2 regions of the Streptomyces sp. NPDC002232 genome follow, and region 1 is predicted to be linked to the other one. Evidence: riboswitches for the same ligand, from Rfam matches in the RefSeq annotation. Region 1 holds a riboswitch; the other holds the start of a gene.
What was found. A riboswitch is a leader RNA that binds a small molecule or an ion and turns the genes downstream of it on or off. The one in region 1 is predicted to bind cobalamin.
Positions count from the first base shown of each region.

Region 2: it holds a riboswitch for cobalamin, as region 1 does, so the genes downstream of both, ACFYXU_RS20105 (CoA-acylating methylmalonate-semialdehyde dehydrogenase) here and metE (5-methyltetrahydropteroyltriglutamate--homocysteine S-methyltransferase) in region 1, are expected to answer to the same signal.

Region 1 covers NZ_JBIARV010000004.1:280,483-283,799, reverse strand. The annotation lists gene ACFYXU_RS19290 (SHOCT domain-containing protein) at 1-80, shown strand, start outside; gene ACFYXU_RS19285 (CsbD family protein) at 148-333, opposite strand; gene ACFYXU_RS19280 (HdeD family acid-resistance protein) at 567-1,187, shown strand; cobalamin riboswitch at 1,314-1,540, shown strand; gene metE (5-methyltetrahydropteroyltriglutamate--homocysteine S-methyltransferase) at 1,704-3,317, shown strand, end outside.
Region 2 covers NZ_JBIARV010000004.1:480,504-483,820, reverse strand. The annotation lists gene ACFYXU_RS20105 (CoA-acylating methylmalonate-semialdehyde dehydrogenase) at 1-1,252, opposite strand, end outside; cobalamin riboswitch at 1,480-1,660, opposite strand; gene ACFYXU_RS20100 (Fic family protein) at 1,786-3,156, shown strand; gene ACFYXU_RS20095 (short-chain fatty acyl-CoA regulator family protein) at 3,195-3,317, opposite strand, start outside.

The sequences.
Region 1 (3,317 bases):
AGCAGCTCGGAGACCTCAAGGAGCAGGGAGTGCTCACCGAGGCCGAGTTCGAGGAGCAGAAGCGCAGGATCCTGGGCTGACCCCTCGGGCGCCGCACGGCCCCCGGACCGTCCGGCAGAGAGATGCCCGACGGTCCGGGGGCCCGCGTCACGAGCGGTCGCGCTTGAGGGAGTCCATGATTCCCTCGGCCCGGTGGCGCACGCTCCTCGCCTTCTGACGGATCGTGGCCTTCGCCCGGTCCGTCCTGCCCTCGGCCTCCAGGCGCTCGTGCCCGGTGACCTTCCCGGCGATCTCCTTGAGCCTGCCCCTGGCCTTGTCCACGGCGTCGTTCATGCCCGCGATCCTCCGTCCGGATCGGTTTCCTCCCTCCACGCTAGGTTCGGAGCGTCCCGGGTGCGCGTCGACGGGCCCGAGGCGCCGCCTCACGACGTCGGGCGGCGCCCCCGCGAAGGGGGCAGACTTGTACGGGAGCCCCGCGCGGGCCGCCGGCCTCGCGGGTCCTCCGTCCCGGCCGCGCCACGCATGGAGTTCCGCGGCGGTCCACCCGGTGAGCGGGAGGCAGACACATGACCACACCACAGGGCTCCGCATCCGGCGCCGGGCCCACCCCTCCCGCGGGCGACCCGGAGGACCAGCTCGCGCGCCTCGGCCGTTCCTGGACCTGGCTCCTCGGCGCGGCGGTGGCGACCCTCGTACCGGGCGTCCTGGTGCTCGTCTGGCCGGACGTGACCCTGCACGTCCTGGCCGTCCTCATCGGGCTCTACCTGCTGGTGATGGGCGGCTTCCGCTTCGTGTCCGTCTTCGGCCGGGACAGCGGCGACCGCGTGCCCGGCCTCATCCTGGCGGTCCTGTGCGTCCTGGGCGGGGTGCTGTGCCTGCGGAACCCGCTCCAGACGATCGCCGCGCTCTCGCTGATCGTCGGCGCCGTCTGGCTGGTGTCCGGCATCGTCACCCTGTACTCCGCCATCGCCACCCGGAACATGCCGCACCGCGGCGTCGTCATGGCCGTCGGGATCCTCGGCATCGTCGCGGGCATCGTGGTCCTGGCGCTGCCCACCGAGTCGGCCCGCGCCCTGACCCGGCTGCTCGGACTCTGGCTCGTCCTCCTGGGCCTCGCGGAGGCGGCGGTCGCCCTGGCGTGGCGGTCGGCCCTGCGCAGGGCGGGCATCCCGCCCGGGGGACGGTGACGGAGACGCCGGGCCCGCCGCGCGCGACGTGGAAAGAGCGCTGCGGCGTGGCCGGTCCACGCAGGCGCACGTCGCTTTCACGTCCGGATGCTGGAAGTCGCTCGCCGCTGGGCGATCACACCCCTTAGGGTGGCTTCCGCAGCTGGTTCGCCCCGTCCGCCAGGCGGGATGCGTCGCAAGAGGGAACCCGGTGGGAATCCGGGACTGCCCCGCAGCGGTGAGCGGGAACGACCGCCGTCATACGCACTGGGACCGACTCGGTCCTGGGAAGCGACGGCCATTAGGTGTCCTCCGGTCCTGTCCGGAGAGCGTGCCCGCGAGTCCGAAGACCTGCCCGCTGCCCGTGCGCGGACGTATTCCGCGTACGGACATCCCGGTGACCTCGTGGGCGGGTCGGCGTACACAGCGAGCGGCACGCACGGAGTTCTCCCGTGACGTGGTCCGTACGTTCTGGCGTTCCTTCGCGTCCATCCCCGTCTCCGGGTGCTCTGGACACGTCTCGCGAAGGAGAGTTCCGTGACAGCGAAGCCCGCGGCCGCACGAGCCACCGTGTACGGCTACCCCCGCCAGGGTCGGAACCGCGAACTGAAGAAGGCCGTCGAGGGCTACTGGAAGGGCCGGGTCACCGCCGAAGCCCTCCGCGCCACCGCCGCCGAACTGCGCCGTGCGAACTGGCGGCAGCTGGCCGACGCCGGCATCCACGAAGTGCCCACCGGCGACTTCTCGTTCTACGACCACGTCCTGGACACCAGCGTCATGGTCGGCGCCGTCCCCGCCCGCCACCGCGCCGCCGTCGACGCGGACGCCCTCGACGGGTACTTCGCGATGGCCCGCGGCACCCAGGACGTGGCGCCGCTGGAGATGACCAAGTGGTTCGACACCAACTACCACTACCTGGTCCCCGAGCTCGGCCCGGACACCGTCTTCAGCACCGACTCCACCCGACAGGTCGCCGAGCTGAAGGAAGCCCTCGCGCTCGGTCTGACCGCCCGCCCGGTCCTCGTCGGCCCCGTCACCTACCTGCTCCTCGCCAAGCCCGCGCCCGGCGTGGCCGCCGACTTCGACCCGATCACCCTCCTCGACCGGCTGCTCCCCGTCTACGCCGAGGTCCTCGCCGACCTGCGCGCGGCGGGAGCCGAGTGGGTCCAGCTGGACGAGCCCGCTCTCGTCCAGGACCGCACTCCGGCCGAGCTGAACGCCGCCGCCCGCGCGTACCGCGACCTCGGCGCGCTCGGGGACCGGCCGAAGCTGCTCGTCGCCTCCTACTTCGACCGCCTCGGCGACGCCCTCCAGGTGCTCGCCGCCGCCCCCGTGGACGGTCTCGCCCTCGACTTCACCGGCCCCGCCGCCGCCAACCTCGACGACCTCGCCGCCGTCGGCGGACTGCCCGGCAAGCGCCTGGTCGCGGGCGTCGTCAACGGCCGCAACATCTGGATCGACGACCACCAGAAGTCCCTGGCCACCCTCGCCACCCTGCTCGGTCTCGCCGACCGGGTCGACGTGGCCGCCTCCTGCTCCCTGCTGCACGTCCCGCTGGACGCGAGCGCCGAGGGCGACATCGACCCCGAGGTCCGGCGCTGGCTCGCCTTCGCCCGCCAGAAGACCACCGAGGTCGCCACCCTCGCCAAGGGCCTCGCCCACGGCACCGACGCGATCAGCGCCGAACTGGCCGCCAACCGGGCCGACCTGGCCTCCCGCGCCGGCTCCGCCCTCACCCGCGACCCCGCCGTCCGCGCCCGCACCGCCGCGATCACCGACGCGGACGTCCGCCGCTCCCAGCCGTACGCCGAGCGGACCGCGGCCCAGCGCGCCCACCTGGGCCTGCCGCTGCTGCCGACCACCACCATCGGCTCCTTCCCGCAGACCGACGAGCTCCGCGTGGCCCGCGCCGACCTGCGCGCCGGCCGCATCGACACGGCCGGATACGAGGAGCGGATCAAGGACGAGATCCGCGAGGTCCTCGCCTTCCAGGAGAAGACGGGCGTCGACGTGCTCGTGCACGGCGAGCCCGAGCGCAACGACATGGTGCAGTACTTCGCCGAGCAGCTGACCGGCTACGTCGCCACCCAGCACGGCTGGGTGCAGTCGTACGGCACCCGCTACGTCCGGCCCCCGGTCCTGGCCGGGGAC
Region 2 (3,317 bases), 200 kb from region 1:
TGAAGATGGCCACGCCGTTGCCGTACGGGTGCTCGCTCGGCAGCCGGAGCGCCTCCTCGTAGTCGGCGGCGCGTGCCACGCACAGCACCGGGCCGAAGATCTCCTCCCGGTGGATCCGCATGGACGGCGTGACGCGGTCGAAGAGGGTCGCCCCCGCGAAGAAGCCGTTCTCGTGGCCGGGCAGGGTGAATCCCCGTCCGTCGACGACGAGTTCCGCACCCTCCTCGACCCCGATCCCGACGTAGCGGTCGACCCGGTCCAGGGCGTCCCGGCTGACGAGCGGGCCGAAGTCGGCGTCCGGGTCGTCGGAGGTGCCGATGCGCAGGGCGGCGATGCGCTCCTTCAGCTTCGCCACCAGCGCGTCGGCGGTCTCCTCCCCCACCGGGACGGCGACGGAGATCGCCATGCAGCGCTCGCCGGCCGAGCCGTACCCGGCGCCGATCAGTGCCTCGGCGGCCTGGTCCAGGTCGGCGTCGGGCATCACGATCATGTGGTTCTTGGCCCCGCCGAAGCACTGGGCGCGCTTTCCGTGGGCGGCGGCGGTGGCGTAGATGTGCGCGGCGACCGGGGTGGAGCCGACGAAGCCGAGGGCCTGGACCCTGGGGTCCTCCAGGAGGGTGTCGACGGCCTCCTTGCCGCCGTTGACGACGTTGAGCACGCCGGGCGGGAGACCGGCCTCCAGGAAGAGCTCGGCGAGCCGCAGGGGTACGGAGGGGTCGCGCTCGGAGGGCTTGAGGACGAACGCGTTCCCGCAGGCGAGGGCCGGTGCGGCCTGCCACAGCGGGATCATCGCGGGGAAGTTGAACGGGGTGATGCCCGCGATGACGCCCAGCGGGGAGCGGAGCGAGTGGACGTCGATGCCCGTGCCGGCGCTGTCGGTGAACTCGCCCTTCAGCAGGTGCGGGATCCCGGCGGCGAACTCCACGACCTCCAGGCCGCGTTGCAGGTCGCCGTGGGCGTCGGCGACGGTCTTGCCGTGCTCGGAGGAGAGCAGCCGGGCCAGGGATTCCCTCTCCTCCTCGACGAGTTGGAGGAAGCGCAGCAGGACGCGGGCGCGCCGCTGCGGGTTCCACCGGCCCCACTCCCGCTGGGCCGTCTCGGCGTCGGCGATCGCCGCCTCGGTGTCGGCGCGCCCGGCCAGGGGGACCCTGGCCTGGACGGCGCCGGTGTTGGGGTCGTACACGTCGGCGAAGCGACCGGACGTGCCGGCGGTGTGTTTGCCGCCGATGAAATGGGTGAGCTCGCGGACCATCGAAGCCTGCTCTCGTCAGGTACGGATCCGAGGAAGGCGCGGCGAGGGCGCGGCGCGGCACCGATCGGGGGTGCGCACCGCGGTACGGGCCGCGGGACAGGGAAGGCGGTGACGCCCTCGTCGAGTCACGAACGCGAGGTCAGGGCCTCGGGGTTCGGGTACTCCGCCGGATCACCAGGGTCGTGGTCACGTACCGGTGCCATGCGTGTCTGCTCCATCCTCGTGGACAACACGGAACACCCCACGGCCGGTATCCTGACTCCCGGATCAGCGCATGCTCTCCGGCCTTCCCGACGGATGGTTTCCGTCAGTGGCCTGACCTGCTGGAAGAGCACACTCCCCGGTCACAGTGGCGGGACCGCGCCGGAATCACACCGGCTTCCCTGCACCGCGGGCTCGTCACGAACATATAGTTGGACGTCCTAGTAAGTCCACCCCCCACTCCGGGCGGGCGCCGACGGCGTGCCCTGGCTCCGGTGGAGCCCGGCGGAATCCGCTTGAACCGCGGCCGGAGGGGCGGGCAGGCTTGCGCGGTGATCGTCGAGCTGGCACCGCGTTTTCTGACCTGGGACGATGTGGATCCCACCCGTCACCCCTTCGACAGCGCCTCGGCACCGGAGGTGGTGCGGTCGCTCGGTCCCGCCCAGCGGGTGCCCAGCCGCCCCGAACTCCCCCTCGGCGAAACCGCGATGGACGCGTGGAGCTGGGACGCGGGCAAGCCCTGGGCCGAAGCCATGGCGCACGCCCTCGTCGAGCACTACGGCCGCTGGACCGTGGGCTGGCGCTGGGCGCACGACGAAGGCGACTTCGACGGTGGGCCCGTCGGGAACTGGTGCTGCCCCCGGGACTCGATCACGACGCCGCGGGAGACGGTCGCCCGCGTCGTCGCGGCGTTGTGCGAGTGGCGCGCGTGGCTGGAGAGTCTCGCCGGGTGGTTCGACGCCTATCCGCTGGACCTGGCCGGGATCGAGGACCAGCGGATCCTGTGGGAGCGCGCCGCCCGCAACCTGATCCTTCAGGTGGTCGACCGGACCGGGTGCGGGAGCGGCTGGCACGGTCACTGCCGTCAGGTGCTCACCTGGTTCCTGAGCCGCTGGGGCGTCGCTCCCGATCTCGCGCGGGAGTGGGTCGAGGAGGCGATCGGCGGACGGTTCGCGAGCTGGACGGGCCCCGACCCGGAGCTGGTCGAGGATGTCGCGGAGCGGCTGGCGCTGTCGGTGCGCCCGGACGACACCCCGCGGCCCGCCGGACCGGTGCCGGACCACTTGGAGCGCTGGCTCGACGTGCGCGAGGGCGTGCCGTGGCACGAGGCCACGAAGGACGACCGGGACGACCCGGTGACGCCGTCGCGCGACGGGGTGGTGGAGGACGTACGCGCCTTCGACGGCGCCTTGGATCCCGCCCGCGCCGACGGGCTGCTCGCCGCTCTGGAACGGCTGAGGGCCGATGCGGCGCGGGGCTCCGCCCTCGACTTCGCGCTGCTCCAGCGCTGGCAGCGGCACGTCCTGGGCACGCCGCGTCCGCCGGCCTTCCGCGAGCTGCCGGCCTTCGCCAAGGGGGGCAAGGAGCGGTACGGGATCGGCCCGGACACCCGTGCCCGCCTGGACGCCTGCCTGGCCGAGAGCGCGCGCGCCGCCGACCGGCCCCTTCCGCTCACCGCTCGGGCCGCACGGGCCTATCTCGACGTGTGCTTCTTCCATCCCTTCGACGACGGCAACGCCCGTGCCGCCTTGCTCGCCCTCGTGTTCGTCCTCGCCCGCGAGGGCGTGGCGCTCGACGGGGTCGGTCTGCTGCGTCGCGTCACCTTTCAGGCCGACGAGCCGGGGGACGCGCTGGCCCTCACGCGGTACGTGGGCATCCACCTCGCGGAGACACGCCGCACCGCCGGAGGCCCCGGCTCCTAGGCTCGGGCCACGCCCCGGTGCCCCTGGCGGCCTGGGCCTCAGGCCGGCGGGTCCGCGACCGGGTACGGCACGAAGGTGCTGGCGTTCTGGTCGATCAGGAGGGGGCGGCCGAGGGGTGGGGCCGCGCGTTGGGGGCAGTCGAGGCGTTCGCAGACGCGGCA